DNA from 2 places in the Telluria sp. ZT3P39 genome. Region 1 is predicted to be linked to the other one. Evidence: predicted binding sites of a transcription regulator. Region 1 holds the regulator's gene; the other holds the start of a gene.

What was found. Region 1 encodes sigma-54, which starts transcription at its own class of promoters, with help from an activator protein. Its sites were predicted from a motif close to TGGCANGNAANCTGCTTT; they were not measured.
Region 2: AC56LR_RS13745 (PEP-CTERM sorting domain-containing protein) is a predicted target of sigma-54. The motif match lies at 2,933-2,950, and genes of this name have one in related genera.

The regions. Positions count from the first base shown of each region.
Region 1 is NZ_JCASIH010000015.1:788-11,407, reverse strand. Features, by position in the region: gene AC56LR_RS14755 (GGDEF domain-containing protein) at 1-1,065, shown strand, start outside; gene AC56LR_RS14750 (monovalent cation:proton antiporter family protein) at 1,175-3,154, opposite strand; gene AC56LR_RS14745 (KpsF/GutQ family sugar-phosphate isomerase) at 3,231-4,253, shown strand; gene AC56LR_RS14740 (KdsC family phosphatase) at 4,254-4,784, shown strand; gene lptC (LPS export ABC transporter periplasmic protein LptC) at 4,803-5,402, shown strand; gene lptA (lipopolysaccharide transport periplasmic protein LptA) at 5,431-5,985, shown strand; gene lptB (LPS export ABC transporter ATP-binding protein) at 5,982-6,755, shown strand; gene AC56LR_RS14720 (RNA polymerase factor sigma-54) at 6,758-8,236, shown strand; gene hpf (ribosome hibernation-promoting factor, HPF/YfiA family) at 8,295-8,648, shown strand; gene AC56LR_RS14710 (enoyl-CoA hydratase/isomerase family protein) at 8,769-9,851, shown strand; partial or broken gene AC56LR_RS14705 (Ig-like domain-containing protein) at 9,959-10,620, opposite strand, start outside.
Region 2 is NZ_JCASIH010000013.1:39,263-45,382, reverse strand. Features, by position in the region: gene AC56LR_RS13765 (HNH endonuclease) at 1-480, opposite strand, end outside; gene AC56LR_RS13760 (hypothetical protein) at 477-968, opposite strand; gene AC56LR_RS13755 (TIGR04255 family protein) at 971-1,705, opposite strand; tRNA gene AC56LR_RS13750 (tRNA-Gly) at 2,001-2,074, opposite strand; gene AC56LR_RS13745 (PEP-CTERM sorting domain-containing protein) at 2,192-2,887, opposite strand; gene AC56LR_RS13740 (TraB/GumN family protein) at 3,051-4,073, opposite strand; gene AC56LR_RS13735 (methyl-accepting chemotaxis protein) at 4,157-6,120, opposite strand, start outside.

The DNA.
Region 1 (10,620 bases):
CGTTCCCGCATGGCGTACCTGCTCGAACAGGCCGAGCGTAACCATTCGATCATGACGCGCCACCAGGCCTTCGACCTGCAGATCGTCGGCGCCGGCAGCTTCCAGGAACTGGTTTCGACGATTTTCCGCACGCTGCCTGTGATTTCGGAGCTCGATACGGTGACCCTGTCGCTGGTCGACCCTGAGGCCGACATCTATACCGTCATGTCCAAGCTGGGCGTCGACTACGAACAGCTGCAGGACCTGAGTTTCTGCGAGCACGCCAGCGATCTCGGTTTCGAGCACGTAGAGGGCCGCCGTCCGCGCCCGCTGCTCGGGCCCTATGCGCCATCGCAGCACTGCGCGCAGTTCCCGCATCCGCCCGTCGGGCTGCAAAGCGTGGCCCTGGTGCCGCTGCTGCGCAACACGCGCCTGATCGGCAGCCTGAATCTGGGCAGTGCCGACGCGAACCGCTTCACCGCGGCCCTCGGCACCGACTTCCTCGAGCACATGGGATCGATCATCGCGATCTGCCTCGAGAACGTCATCAGCAACGAGATGCTCAAGTTTATCGGCCTGACCGATGCGCTCACGGGCGTGTACAACCGCCGCTACATCGACCGCCGGCTGGTGGAAGAGATCGCGCGGGCGCGCCGCCAGGGCTATCGCATTTCGTGCCTGTACATCGACATCGACCACTTCAAGCAGGTCAACGACAGCGTCGGACACGGGGGCGGCGACGACGTGCTGCGCGAGGTGGCGTCGCGGATCAAGGCGGAACTGCGCATCTCGGATGCGCTCGGGCGTTTCGGGGGCGAGGAATTCGTGGTGCTCCTGATCGATGCGGGGCTGGAGAGCGCCAGCGTGGTCGCGCAGCGCATTCGTAACAGCGTGGCGGTGACGCCGGTGGACCTGTCGAGCGGCGAGCACGTGTCGGTGACGGTGTCGATCGGGGTGGCGACGCTGGATGATTTCGAGCGCGATCATGCGATCGAGGGCGTGGCGCAGGATCTGGTGGCGCAGGCGGATACGGCCTTGTATCGCGCCAAGGCGGATGGGCGTAACCGGGTAGTCACGGTTTCGTAGGGTGGGCGGGTTCCCCGCCCGCGCGTTCAACCGTCACGAGAATAGCCGCGCGGGCAGCAGCACCGTAGTTTGAACGCGCGGCCGGGAAGACCCGGCCACCCTACACAAGTCACAACAGCCGGCTCTCGGCCCTGCTCACCGCTTCCCCCGCCCCGCGCAACACCAGCACATCCCCCACCAGCAGCATCGTCTCCGGATCCCAGCTCAGGCTCTGCCCGTTGCGCCGCAGCGTGGTCACTTCGGCCCCGACTTCTTCCAGCTCCATCTCCTTGATGCGCCGCCCCACCGCGGCCGCTTCGCTGCGCAGCGTCACCGAATGCAGCCGCACATAGGTGTGTTCCGGATCGTCCGACACGTCGCCCGCGCCATGGAAGTAGCCGCGCAGCGAGGCATAGCGTTCGTCGCGCGCGTTCTGCACGCGGTGCACCACGCGGCGCAGCGGCACGCCCATCACGACCAGCGCGTGCGAGGCCAGCATCAGGCTCGATTCCAGCGCTTCAGGCACCACTTCGGTGGCGCCGGCGCGCTTGAGCTGATCGAGGTCGCTGTCGTCGTGGGCGCGCACGATCACCGATAAATTCGGCGCCAGCTCGTGCACCAGGTGCAGCACCTTCAGCGCGAGCGGGGTATTGGCGAAGGTGATCACCAGCGCGCTGGCGCGGTTGATGCCGGCCGCGATCAGGGCTTCGCGGCGGGCGGCGTCGCCGTAGGACACGTTGGCGCCGGCGGCCTGCGCTTCCTGCACCCGTTCCGGGTCCAGGTCGAGCGCGTACCAGGGCAGTTTTTCCTCGCTCAGCAAGGTGGCCAGGCTCTGGCCGCTGCGTCCGAAACCGGCGATGATCACGTGCTTCTGGGTCTTCATGGTGCGGCTGGCGAGCTGGGTCAGCTGGAGCGACTGCATCATCCATTCGTTGGCCGCGACCTTCATCACGATCTTGTCCATGTTCTGGATCACGAAGGGGGCGACCAGCATCGACAGCACCATCGAGGCCAGCACCAGCTGGATCAGGAAGTCGTCGATCAGCTTCGAGCCGGAGGCGAGGTTCAGCAGCACGAAGCCGAATTCGCCGGCCTGGGCCAGCGCCAGGCCGGTGCGCATCGACACGCCGTCGCTCGAGCCGAAGGCCTTGGCCAGGGCCGCGATGATCGCGAATTTCAGCAGCACCGGGAACACCACGAGCGCGAGCACCAGCCACCAGTGCTGCAGCACGACGCCGACGTTGAGCAGCATGCCCACCGTGATGAAGAACAGCCCGAGCAGCACGTCGCGGAAGGGCTTGATGTCTTCTTCCACCTGGTGCTTGTACTGGGTCTCGGAGATCAGCATGCCGGCCACGAACGCGCCCAGCGCCAGCGACAGGCCGGCCTGCTCGGTGACCCAGGCAAGACCCAGCGTCACCAGGAGCAGGTTGAGCATGAACAGCTCCTGCGAGCGGCGCTTGGCGACGATGGTGAACCAGTTGCGCATCAGCTTCTGTCCGAAGATCAGGAGCAGGGCCAGCACGAAGGCCGCCTTGAGCGCCGCCCAGCCGAGGGTCGCGGCCAGTTCTTCGGGCGGGCGCGCCAGCGAGGGGATCATGATCAGGAGCGGCACCACCGCCAGATCCTGGAACAGCAGGATGCCGATGATGCGGCGCCCATGCTCGCTCTCGAGTTCCAGGCGTTCGGTCAGCATCTTGACGACGATGGCGGTGGACGACATGGCCAGCGCCCCGCCCAGCGCGAAGGCCGCCTGCCAGCTCACATGCATCTCGGGCACCCACCAGGAGATGAACAGGCCGAAGCCCATGGCGGCCGCGATTGTCAATACGACTTGAGCCAGACCCAGGCCGAACACGATGCGGCGCATCGATTTGAGCTGGGCCAGGGAGAACTCCAGCCCGATCGAAAACATCAGGAAGACGACGCCGAATTCGGCCAGCGCGTGGGTGGCGGGACTGTCGTCGGCCAGCGCCAGCGCGTGGGGGCCGATGAGGACGCCGACGGCCAGGTAGCCGAGCATCGGCGGCAGGTGAAGCATCCGGAAAGCGACCACGCCGAGTACGGCGCAGCCCAGCAGGAGCAGGGTCAGTTCAAGTCCGGAATGCATCTTCCCCGTGATTCGTTGTTGTAGTTTGTTACCACTGGCAAGTTTTTTGCTTGGCCAATTCGTTTATACTGCCACGATGAGTGTAACCGATGAAAAAACAATGCTGAAAAGTTTTGATGCCGACCAGGCCCGCCGCGTGCTGGAGCTGGGCCGCGAGACCCTGGCCATCGAGGCCGACGCCATTCGCGCGCTGCATGCGCGCCTGGGCGACGACGACAGTTTCGTGCGCGCCGTGCAGCTCTTGTTGGGCTGTACCGGGCGCGTAGTGGTGTCCGGCATGGGCAAATCCGGCCACATCGGCCGCAAGATTGCCGCCACCCTGGCATCGACCGGCACCCCGGCCATGTTCGTACACCCGGGCGAAGCCGCCCACGGCGACCTGGGCATGGTGACGGCGCAGGATGTCTTCATCGCCATCTCGAACTCGGGCGAATCGTCCGAGCTGCTCGAAATTTTGCCAGCTGTCAAAAGAATGGGCAGCAAGGTGATCTCGATGACCGGCAAGCCGCATTCGCGCCTGGCCAAGCTGTCCGAGATCCACCTCGATATTTCGGTGGCCAAGGAAGCCTGCACGCTCAATCTCGCCCCGACCACCAGCACCACCGTGACGCTCGCCATGGGCGACGCCCTGGCGGTGTCGCTGCTGGATATGCGGGGTTTTCGCGAAGAAGACTTCGCGATGTCGCACCCGGGCGGGGCCCTGGGCCGCCGCCTGCTGACGCACGTGCGCGACGTCATGCGCAGCGGCGACGCGATTCCCGCCGTGAGCCCCGACACGCCGCTGGCCAAGGCCCTGCTGGAAGTCTCGCAGAAGGGCATGGGCATGACCGCCGTGATCGACGACGAGCGCCGCCCGGTCGGCGTGTTCACCGACGGCGACTTGCGCCGCCTGATCGAGCGCCTGCACGATTTCTCGAACATCGCGATCCGCGACGTGATGCATGCCGGCCCGCGCACCGTGCACCCGGAACAGCTGGCGGTCGACGCCGTCGCCGTGATGGAAGAATTCCGCATCAACCAGATGCTGGTGGTGGACCTTGACGGCCGCCTGGTCGGCGCGCTCCACATCCACGACCTGACCCGCGCCAAGGTAATCTAAATGACTCCACTGGAACACATGCAGCGCGCCGCGCGCGTGAAAGTCATGATCTTCGACGTCGACGGCGTGCTCACCGACGGCAGCCTCACCTACGGCCCGGACGGCGAAGTCACCAAGACCTTCAATGTGCTCGACGGCCTGGGCATCCAGTTGCTGGGCAAGACCGGCGTGCAGACCGCGATCATCAGCGCGCGCCTGTCGCCGATCGTGGTCAAGCGGGCAAGCGATTTGGGCATTGCCCACGTCTACCAGGGCATCCACGACAAGCGCATCGGCTTTGCCAAGCTGTTAGACGCCACCGGCGTGACCGCCGAGGAATGCGGTTACATCGGCGACGACGTGATCGACCTGCCGCTGCTCACGAAAGTCGGCTTTGCCGTGGCCGTGCCCTCGGGCCACCCGGAAGTGCAGCACCGCGCGCATTACGTCACGAAGAACGCGGGCGGGCGCGGCGCCGTGCGCGAAGTCTGCGACCTGGTCATGCGCGCCCAGGGCAGCTACGAACAGGCGCTCGCGCCTTACTTCGCCTAAGCGCTCGCACGAACAGATATGGTCACGTACAAGCGCACCGCCCACCGCTGGAGACTGCTCAGCGTCATGATCATCGGCGTCTTCCTCGCCTTCGGCAGCTTCTGGCTGGTGCAGGTGATGGACAGCGACGATGGCGATACGCGCCTGGGCGGGCCGATGGACGAGCCGGATTACATCGTCGAAAATTTCTCCTTCGTGCGCATGACCGAAGAGGGCAAGCCGAGCTATGTCGTGTCGGGCAAGCGCCTGGCGCACCAGCCGCAGGGCGACGTCTCCGAGGTCGAGCAGCCGGTGGTGCAGGGCATGACCCCGGGGCGCCCGCGCACCACCGTGGTGGCCAACCGCGGCCGCATCTACCACGAAGAACACCGCGTCGACCTGCTCGGCAAGGTCGACATCCAGCGCCCCGCCACGCCCACCAGCGAAGCGCTGCGCGTACGCACCGAGGCACTCACCGTGCTGCCCGACGAAGAGATCATGAAGACCGACCAGCCGATCGTGATGCAGCTCGGCGCCTCCACCATCCGTGGCACCGGCATGGTCGCGAACAACGCGACCCAGAAGCTGCACCTGGCCAGCCGCGGCCAGATCGTCTATCCGCCACGCGCGCAACGCTAGCGCGCACGTCATCACAGGACAAGCACCCATGAAAAAAATCATCCTTGCCGCCCTTCTTGGCCTGGCCTCCCTCGGCGCCTTTGCCGAGCGCGCCGATTCGCTCAAGCAGGCCGTGATCAACTTCGACACCCTGGACGTCGACGAGGTCACGCAAACCCGCATCCTGACCGGCAACGTCGTGCTCACGCGCGGCACCCTGGTACTGAAATCCGACCGCGCCCAGGTGAAAGAAACTCCGGAAGGCTACATGAGCGTGACGCTTACCGCGGCGCCGGGCAAGCTGGCCACCTTCCGCCAGAAGCGCGACGGCGGCCCGGACCTGTGGGTCGAAGGCCAGGCCCAGCGCATCGAATACGACGAGCGCGCCGAGCTGGTGAAACTGTTCACGGCCGCCGAAGTGCGCGAGCTGGAAAGCGGGCGCATGACCAACGAAATCAAGGGTCCGTTCATCTCCTACGACAACCGCAAGGAAGTCGCCCAGGTGCGCAACGACGCCAGCGGCCAGAGCAAGGTTGGCGGCGGGCGCGGCACCCTGATCATCGCCCCGCGCCGTCCTGCAGCCGCAGAAGGCGGCAAGCAATGACGCTAGCCTCGACAAGCGTGCGCGAAGGCTGCAGCACCCTGATCGTCAAGGGATTGCAAAAGAGCTATGGCAAGCGGCTGGTGGTGCGCGACGTCTCGCTGCAGGTCGATTGCGGCGAAGTGGTCGGCCTGCTGGGCCCGAACGGCGCCGGCAAGACCACCTCGTTCTACATGATCGTCGGCCTGGTGCCGTCGGACGCCGGCTCGATCGACATCAATGGCACCGACATCTCGAGCCTGCCGATCCACCGGCGCGCGGTGCTGGGCCTGTCCTACCTGCCGCAGGAAGCCTCGGTGTTCCGCAAGCTCACGGTGGAAGAGAACATCCGCGCCGTGCTGGAACTGCAGCGCACCGATGAGGGCAAGGCCTTGTCGAAGGACGAGATCAACGAGCGCCTGGACACCCTGCTGGCCGAGCTGCAGATCGAGAAGCTGCGCGAGAGCCCGGCGCTGTCGCTGTCCGGCGGCGAGCGCCGCCGTGTGGAGATCGCGCGCGCGCTGGCGACCAACCCGCGCTTCGTGCTGTTAGATGAGCCGTTTGCCGGCGTGGACCCGATCGCCGTGATCGAGATCCAGCGCATCGTGCGCTTCCTGAAAGAGCGCAACATCGGCGTGCTGATCACGGACCACAACGTGCGCGAGACGCTCGGCATCTGCGACCGCGCCTACATCATCAACCAGGGGGCGGTGCTGGCCTCGGGCCGTCCGGACGACATCATCGCCGACGAGTCGGTGCGCCGCGTCTACCTCGGCGAACACTTCCGCATGTGACCATGAAACAGTCCCTGCAACTCCGCACTTCGCAGCACCTGGCGCTCACGCCGCAGCTGCAGCAGTCGATCCGCCTGCTGCAGTTGTCCACGCTCGAACTGCACCAGGAGCTCGAGCAGATACTGACCGATAACCCGCTGCTCGAACGCCTCGACGATCCGCTCGACCACTCGGTGCGCCTGCTGGCCGACGGCGCCATCAACAGCGCCCCCGCCAGCGGCGAAGCCCCGGCCGCGCAGCCGGCACAGGAAGGCGGCGAAGGCGAGGGCGCCAAGCCAGAGGCCGACGGCTTCGAAGACGGTGACCGCGACCGCGGCGAGCCTGACGGCGACTGGGGCGGCGAGGGCGGGGGCGCGCGCAGCGGCGACGACGAAGACGGCCGTCCGCAGCTGGAAGCCTGCAGCGTGTCGCTGCGCGAGCACCTGGCCGAACAGGTGCGCACCACCGGCTGCAGCGTGCGCGACCGCGCGCTGGCCGAACTGGTGATCGATGCGCTCGACGACAACGGCTATTTAGAGGAGCCGCTGGACGACATCCACGCGCGCCTGCCCGCCGAACTCGAGATCGAGATGGACGAGCTGCGCTGCGCGCTGGCGCTGGTGCAGAGCCTGGACCCGCTCGGCTGCGGCGCCCGCAGCGCGGCCGAATGCCTGGCCCTGCAGATCCGCCGCATGCCGGGCGTGCCGATGGTGACGCGGCGCCTGGCGCTGAAGATCGTCGAAGGCTACCTGAGCTGGTTCGCACAGCGCGAATACACCAAGCTCAAGAAGGCGCTGGACTGCGACGACGAAGACCTGCGCGAAGTGCAGGCCGTGGTCCGCCAGTGCAATCCGCATCCGGGCGCGGCCTTTGCGTCTGCCACCTCCGACTACGTGGTGCCGGACGTGATCGTGCGCCGCGCCAAGAGCGGCTGGTCGGTGATGCTGAATCCGGACGTGATGCCGAAATTGCGCGTCAACTCACTCTACGCCAACCTGCTCAAGCAGGGAAAAAGCGAAAGCCAGATGGGCGCGCAGCTGCAGGAAGCCAAGTGGCTGATCAAGAATATGCGCCAGCGTTTCGATACAATTTTGCGTGTGGCGGAGGCGATTGTAGAGCGCCAGCGCAACTTTTTCAGCCATGGCGCGGTTGCCATGCGTCCGCTTGTGCTGCGCGAGATTGCTGATACACTAGGCCTACACGAGAGCACGATTTCTCGCGTTACAACGCAGAAATACATGCTGACCCCCCACGGCATGTTTGAACTGAAATACTTCTTCGGAAGCCACGTCGCCACCGAAGCGGGGGGAGAAGCATCTTCCACGGCGATCCGCGCGCTTATTGCGCAATTGACAGGAGCAGAAGACCCTAAGAACCCTCTATCCGACAGCAAGATCGCGGAAATGCTCGGGGAACAAGGTATGGTCATTGCGCGCCGGACGGTAGCCAAATACCGTGAGGCGCTCAAGATTCCTCCCGTCAGCCTCCGCAAGTCTCTGTAACTGCACTGCCCACACCTACCTTGTGGCGCGGGCAGCGCGACATTTCAAAGGAGTGTGTATGAACCTCACTATCAGTGGTCATCATCTTGAAGTGACTCCCGCAATTCGTGAATACGTTCAGAATAAGCTCGAGCGCATTACCCGCCATTTCGATCACGTGATCGACACCCACGTGTTCCTCGCCATCGATAATCTCACCGAAAAAGAAAAACGGCAGAAAGCCGAGATCAACCTGCAAGTATCAGGAAAAATTTTGCATGTGGCCAGTGCCGCGCAAGACCTGTACGCGGCGATCGACACGCTGATGGACAGGCTGGACCGCCAGGTCATCAAGCATAAATCCATGCTGCAAAATCATAATCACGTGGCGCACAAGCGCCTGCCGGATCTCGGCGAAGCAGCCGCAGCGTAAATACGCGCAGCAGCAATGACAGCGAGGGCGTCTGAGGGGACGCCCTTTTTGCATCCAACAGGCTTCGCGTGCACGCGACTGTTCGGTAAAATGGATGTTTTTTCGATCACAGCACATCCCATGACCGACACCGTCCTGACCCGCGTCGCCAACCGCACCGGCGTCATTACGCTCGACCGGCCGAAGGCCCTGAACTCCCTGTCGCTCGACATGGTGCGCGCGCTCACCGCGATCCTGCGCGACTGGCAGCATGACACCGGCATCGACGCGGTCGTCATCACCAGCTCGAGCGAGAAAGCCTTGTGCGCGGGCGGCGACATCCGCTTCTTCCACGAGATGGGGCATGTGGGGCCGACTGGCGGCAGCGCGCTGCTGGAAGACTTCTTCACCGAAGAATACGCACTGAACCACCTGATCCATTTCTACCCGAAGCCGTATATCGCGCTGATGGATGGCGTGGTGATGGGCGGCGGCATGGGCATCGCCCAGGGCGGCCCCGATTGCGGCCTGCGCATCGTCACCGAACGCAGCAAGGTCGCCATGCCCGAGGTGAATATCGGCCTGTTCCCCGATGTCGGCGGCAGCCATTTCCTGTCGCACGCGCCGGGCCAGCTGGGCCAGTACCTGGGCCTCACCGGTTTGACGATCGGCGCGGCCGACGCGATCTACGTGGGCCTGGCCGACCTGTTCGTGCCGGGCGAGAAGATGGGCGAGTTGATGGCGCTGGTGGATACTACTGCGGGCGCGGATCTGCCGGCAGCGATCCGCGCGTTTGCCGCGCAGTGTGCGGGTGCTGCCGGCGCGAGCGAACTGCAGGCGCAGCGCGCGGTCATCGATGCGCATTTCGGCGCTTCCTCGGTGGCCGCCATCATGGCATCGCTCGCGCGCGACGAGAACCCGTTCGCGCAAAAAGCCTTGAAAGCCATGCGCCAGCGCTCGCCCCTGATGATGTGCGTCACCCGCGAACTCCTGCAGCGCGGCGCCGCGCTCGACGTGGCCGATTGCCTGCGCATGGAGCGCTCGCTGGTGCGCCACAATTTCGAACACGGCGAGGTGCTCGAAGGCGTGCGGGCGCTGGTGATCGACAAGGACAATGCGCCCAAGTGGACTCCGGCGACGCTGGAAGAAGTCACGCCGGAGATGGTGGCGAAATTCTTCGAGCCGGTCTGGCCTGATTACGCGCATCCGCTGCGGCACCTGTAGCAAGAAACACGGTTGATCCGGCTCGTACTTCGATGCCGGCGCGTCTATTCGATGTGGCCTGGTTCGAGCAAGGGCCTGCACTGCCAAAGCGCAGGCCCTAGTGCGCCCTATAGGGGCATGCCAAACGCAATGGCACCCGTCAGTGCCGAGACGCTCGGCACGCCGACCAGGACGATCGACGTACCAGGCAGGCTGATGAGTAGATCGTTGCCGGTGTCAGTGACATACTTCGCGATGAAAGCATCGACGCTCATCGGCGTTGAGAAGAAGTCTGCAAAAAACAGCTTGTCTCCCTCGGCGGCTTTGAAATCCAGGAGGCGGTCATTGCCGTTCTGGGGATCGAATATGAACTTGTCAGCGCCAGTACCGCCAGTGAGGATGTCATTGCCCTTGCCGCCCATGATGACATCACCTTCGGTGCCACCATCGAGCGTGTCATTGCCGCTGTCCCCGTAAAGATAGTCGATGCCTGCGCCGCCTGTCAGCCTGTCGTCCCCGTTGCCACCGTAGAGTGCATCGGTGCCGCCATAGCCAGAGAGCGTGTCATTGCCATTACCACCCTGGAGTACATCCTCGGCATTGTTGGTAAGATTGCCCGAGAGCGTGTCGTTACCGTTTCCTCCATTCAGATTCACGCCTTTGTCGCCAGTCGACCCTGTCATCAGCAAGGTGATGGAATCTGTACTCGTCAGCCCACCCGCATCCGTTACTGTGTAACTGAATACTGCCTTCAGCGCCTGGCCCATCACCATCCAGTCCAGCTCCGTGG
Region 2 (6,120 bases), on a different contig from region 1:
CTCAGCTTCTCGTATGGAGTTCATGCAGATATCTATCATGTGAATAGTACCCTCGCGCTGTTCGACTGCCTTTGGATCGTTCAGGTCAAGAAGTTCCAATGCAAATCGACCAGTATCAGTGCGAGCTTCCACTGTCCCAGCGCGGAACCTGAGATGACTCCACATCACATGGTCGCAGGGGTTTGGCACGAAACGATTAGAGCGACTGTCGGGTTCCCAGTAGTCGCCCTTCCTAGCATTGCATTGATTACAGCAATAGTAGAGGTTAGAGTATTCGGCACTCAGCGTTGGGAAGAGAGACTTTGGCCGGTAGTGATCAGCCCCAAAATAGCTTTCCCTAGTCGTATCCGGCATTCTGCAGTAGACACACTGTCGGCCGAATTCGATTTGTAGAAACGGTTTATACCGTTTGTAAGTTGCGTAGGCTGGTGGTACTTGCGATCGCGCTAACTTTGTCTTCGGATACGAAAACGGGTTCATGCGATCCCAAGACGTTGCCTCATTTGTGCGAGGCTATCCGTAACTTGCTCAACCTGATCGACTACCTGCGTCAGTATATCAACGTCCCGCTTCGTTACACGCGGCTGCAGACGACGAATCCGTTCAGTCACCAGGGCCAGCCTGGCGGAGTCTTCACGCGTAGGTTCACCCTCGTATTTTTTGGCTAGCAACGCCAATCTTGTATCACGCGCCGCGATGAGTTGGGACGCCCCAGCCGTCGGCTGCAGCTTCACCCCGGAGGCCACTGCCGATTTTTTCGAGCCAGTTTGCGTCGAAATGTCATGGCGAGCAATCTCGCGCGGCTTCACAATGACCGTATCAGTGGAGCTAACTGAAGCTTGCCTACGGCGCTCCGGCAAAGGCACCATGCCAGGATTGCGGTGCGCGTCCGGAGGGCGCCCTTTGTCTGAATAGGATTGAAAGTACGTAGGCTCAGTGACCGGAGTTACATCAAGATGAAAGTCCATGCCTACCTCTTATTCGAATTTTGGGGTGCTTCCAGGTACTCTCGAGCCTTGGTGCCAAGTGTCCAACTGAACAGCTCAAACTCTTGCTTGTGAAGAGTGTCGATTACCGAGGATGCCTCACTGACTTCGACATCTTGCGCTGAGAAGTCCATGTCAATTACGTATTCTTTGCGCCTACTTGAAGCATCGCCTGCCAGCCCATGATTGAGCAGATATCCGCCGAGCGCGGCTGGGCCAGCGATACGTCCTGAAAATTCTACCGCACCGCCAAATATTTCGCTTGAGTGAAGCCCTACTAACTCAGGGTTCAACCACTCGCTCACTCTGTCTGAACCTACCGGAATGACGTTGATGTAACGCAGTCCGATGCGCGTGAAATATTCGCTGTCGATCACTTCGGACGCAGCTCTCACCACCAACGCAAGTCGCTTTTGGAAGTTTTCGAAGGAGTCGTACTTTGTCGTCTCAAGAGTGATTGACGCGGCACGCAACGTCACGCTCCAGCCCGGCTTGAGTGAAGAGAATACGTGAAGGTGCGCCTTGTCCACACCGTTGACGCTAACACTAAGGTCGTCGTTGGCTTGGTAGACAGGGTAGTCTTTCCTCAACGCTTTCGCGAACGAAGGCGGAGGACGCATCCCTTCCAGTTCGAAGAGCGTCGGGAAGCGAAGTTCGCAGACAGCTTGGCGCAAGAAATTTTTAGCAAACCGCGCAGGTTCAGCGTGCGGTAGGGTCAAGTGTGTCGTTGAAGTCATCGTAGAAGTCGGTCCTGTTGAACAGAGCTTGAGCTGAGCGATGTTTCCATTTGTAAACGTCACAGCAAGCGCATTATGCCATGTCTTTTTTGCTCTCACACAAAATGTTGAAAAAACGCAAGTAAGCGTTGCAGCTCTACACTCGATGGGTTCAGTCTCTGCGGATGAGGCCGACACGCATGGGCGGGTGCGCCGTCTCACCGGCTACTGAGCGCGAATTTGTGGAGCGGTTGAGATTTTGTGGAGCGAGGAAAACGGAAGTTTGAACACTTTTCACTGGAGCGGGTGAAGGGAATCGAACCCTCGTCGTAAGCTTGGGAAGCTTCTGCTCTACCATTGAGCTACACCCGCGTGCCCTCGCATCCTACACTTGTTGGGTTTCTTTGACAAATTCCTAATGTGACCAACTGAAAACAAAACGCCCGATGCAGCGCACCGGGCGTTTTGTTTTCCTCGAACCGGCGAAGATTACTTCGACAGCTTGCGGCGGCGTGCCGCCAGCAGGCCGGCCAGGCCGAGGCCCAGCAGGGCCAGCGGGCCTGGTTCGGGCACTTGCACGTTGATGGCGCTGCGCGCCACTTCGATGCCGTCGCGCAGGGCGATCAGGGCGAAGCTGTACTGGCCGACCGCCATCGGATCGAACGCGCCGGCTGGCGGTGGGGTGATGATGCCTGGCAGGTTCGCCGACAGGAAGCTGAACGCCAGGTTCTGCGAGTTCTCGTGGGTGGTGCCGCCGACGAACGGGGTCAGGTTCCACATGCCCATGCGCGACGAATCGGTGCCGATGCCGGCATCGAAGTCGTACAGCAAGGCATAAGTCAGGCCATTGTTGGCCAGGTTTTGCGCGCTGTCGTGGATGTAGTAATTGAAGTTCCAGGTCGCGCGCGGCGGCATGCCCGGGGTGCTGCCGGTGTTGGCGAAATAGGTGCCGGCGCCGTCATGGCGCAGGTTCGGGCCGATCAGGCGCTGGGTTGCCGCCATGCCCAGGGTCAGCGAACCGTAGGTCGTGATCGCCGACGGGTCGGTCGGGATACCTTTGCCGCCATAAGTGGCGCCGGCAAGGTTCGAGAACGTCGTGTAGGTCGGGGTGACCGGCGCGGCGATGGCAGCAAACGAGGCGGAGGTCAGGACAAGTGCGGCAAGCAGGCGTGATACGGTCAACATGGGATCCCTAGGTTAAACAACTGTTATTAAAAGTGTCCCCAGGGATAAGCAATTTTCGCGCCAGAAATTGTTTGCATTGAAAAATTCAATAAAATCAATCAGTTATAATTTCTTCACTCTTTATTGCCAAATCTACTGTAAAAATTCCCGACGGAAATTTCACTTATTCTGGCTGCTCGACCTTGTACCCCTTCGCCGCCAGCATCGCCAGCATGCCCTTCGGATTGAGCACGTCCTTCATCGCCAGCACGGCGAAGGTCGAGGCATTCCTGGCCAGCGCCGCCTCGGCATTGGCCACCCACATGGCGCGCAGGCGCGGCTCCGCGCCCTGGAAGGTCGGGTTGTCGCGCACGGCGGCGCTGTTCATGATGACGTTGGTGCAGCTCTCCTGCTGGTCGACGAAATCGAGCTTGCGGATGACGTCGATGTCGCCCTTGGCCCAGGCATTGGCGCGCAGGCGCATGCCCTCGATATCGGTCTCCAGGCGGCTCAATGTGGCGGCGAAGCAGGCCGCATCGTCGAGCGGCGACTTCTTGAAGTCCTTGATGACGCTGCGCGCGTTCTCGATCGGCAGCGAGAGCACGGTTTTCGTGACGGTGAGCTTCCTGGCGTCGACGATCTTCTCGACCTGCTTGCGGACATCGGTGCTGGTGGTGAGGCCGGCCTGCTTCATGGCGGCGCTGAATAATTGATTTGCCACGAAGACCGGACGCTCGCGCTCCTTGTTCTTGGGCAGGTATTTTTCCTTGAGCGGCAGCCAGCGCGCGTAGATGTCGGCCGGGAGCACGTCGCGCAGGGTGGCGCCGTCGGGATTGTCGTTGATGCCGATGAGCAGGGGCAGCGCCATCAGGCCCTGGACATAGCCGATGTCGACCTTGCCCAGCGGCGGGGCCAGGTATTCCTGCGAGCGCCCGATGACGGCTTCGACCTCGTGCGAGCGCCAGTTCATCTTGACCGGCAGCGGCGAATAGGTCCCGAAGATCCACAGCACGTGGTCGTCCTTCGACACCTTCCACATGCCGGGGCCGGGCTTCTGGCCGACCACCAGGATCTGCTCCGGCGCGGCTTGCGCCTCGGCGGCTTCCGCGGTGACTGCAGGCGCGGCTGCCGGATCGGCCGACTGGGCCAGGGCCGGCGCTGCGACGAAGGCCAGGCACAGCGCCGGCAAGAGTGCGAATTTCAGCATCAGGACATCCTTGTTGTTGGTTGTCCGTCAAGCTTAGCTCTGCAATATGAGCCGATCCTTAAACCCGGCAGCGCGCCTTCATTTCATGCCGCCTGCATGCCCAGGCGTGCAGGTGCCGGACGCGCGGCGGCCTGCGGACGCGTGCTGCTTTCGAGCTTGAACTCGCCCACCAGCGCGACCAGGGTGGCGGCCTGCTGCTGCAGGCTCTCCGCCGCCGCTGCCGCTTCTTCCACCAGCGCCGCGTTCTGCTGGGTCACGCCGTCCATCTGCACGATGGCCTGGTTGACCTGGCCGATGCCGGTGCTCTGCTCCGCGCTCGCGGCGCTGATCTCGGCGACGATGTCGCTGACGCGGCGCACGCTGGCCACCACGTCGCCCATGGTCTTGCCGGCTTCGGCCACCAGGTCGGTGCCGACGCTGACTTTTTGCACCGAGTCGCCGATCAGGGTCTTGATCTCCTTGGCGGCGGCGGCGCTGCGCTGCGCCAGGTTGCGCACCTCGGTGGCGACGACCGCGAAGCCGCGGCCCTGCTCGCCGGCGCGCGCCGCTTCGACGGCGGCGTTCAGCGCCAGGATATTGGTCTGGAAAGCGATGCCGTCGATGACGCCGATGATGTCCACGACTTTCCTGGACGAGTCGCTGATCGAGGCCATCGTGGTCACCACCTGGGCCACCACGTCGCCGCCGCGCACGGCGATCGCGCTGGCCGATTCGGCCAGCTGGTTGGCCTGGCGCGCGTTGTCGGCGTTCTGCTTGACGGTGCCGTTGAGTTCTTCCATCGAGGCCGCGGTTTCTTCCAGCGCGCTGGCCTGCTGCTCGGTGCGCACCGACAGGTCGGCATTGCCCTGGCGGATTTCGCTCGATGCCACGGCCACTGCGCCCGAGCTGGTGGTGACGCGCGCCAGCACGTCCTGGATCTTGGCGACGAAGCCGTTGAAGCCCGCCGCGATCTGCGCCAGTTCATCCTTGCCGCGCGCGTCGAGGCGTGCGCTCAGGTCGGCATTGCCGCTGGCGAGGTCGGTCATGGTGGCGCTCAGCTTGCGCAGCGGCAGGGTCAGGCGGCGCAGCACCATTACCATGACGAAGGCGGCGGCGATGGCGCAGATGATGGAGACGATCGCCGCATAGCCGGCCAGTTTGCGCGAGGACGCGGTCGCCACGCTTTCCGGGAATTCGAGCGAGATCGACCACGGCGCGATGTCCGCGTGCAGGCGCACCGGCTGCAGAATGTGGACGATGCCCTTGGTGTCGATGTACTGGTAGGCCTTGCCGTTCTTGACGGCGTCGAGCGCGGCTGCCGGCAGCTCGTCCGCCTTCTTGCCGTTGCGCTCCGCGATCGGGTGGCTGGCGTACAGCCCGCCGTTCGAGACCAGCGCCAGCGAACCGCCTTCGATGAATTTCATGCCGGCCAGGATGGCCGTCAGCCTGGTCAGCTGGAAGTCGGCCGCGGCCACGCCGATGACCTTGCCATCGACCTTGACCGGCGCCGCCACCGATGCCAGCAGGACGTTCTTGCCGTCCATCGGATATTGATAGGGCTCGGTGAAATGCAGCTTGCCGCTGGCCTTCGGGATGTCATACCAGTCGTTGGCGCCCGCCGTGGGCAGGAACACGATCGGCTCGATCTTCGGGCTGCCGTCGGCGCCGCGGGTGAAGTACGGCATGTGGCGGCCGGAGGCGTCGTAGTGGGGCGCCTTGCCGGCGAACTCCGCGTCCTTGCCGTCGAGCGCATCCGGCTCGAAGGTGATCGACATGCCGACGAAATCGGCATTGGCGCGCAGCGTATTCCAGGCGATGTCGTTGACCTGGTCGCGCTGCAGCGGCAGTGCCGAGGCGCGGGTGGCTTCCAACGCGACCGACACGGAACGCACCACGGTCAGGTTGGCGCCGATGCGGCCTTCCAGCGCCGCGGCGGCTTCGCGCGCCGAGGTGCGGGCCTGCTCGAACGCGGCCTCCTCCGCGCTGCGGCTGCTCTTGATACCGATGAAGGCCGAGGTGGCGCCGAGGCTGAGCACCACCAGTGCGGTGGCGGTTGCGCAGATCTTGG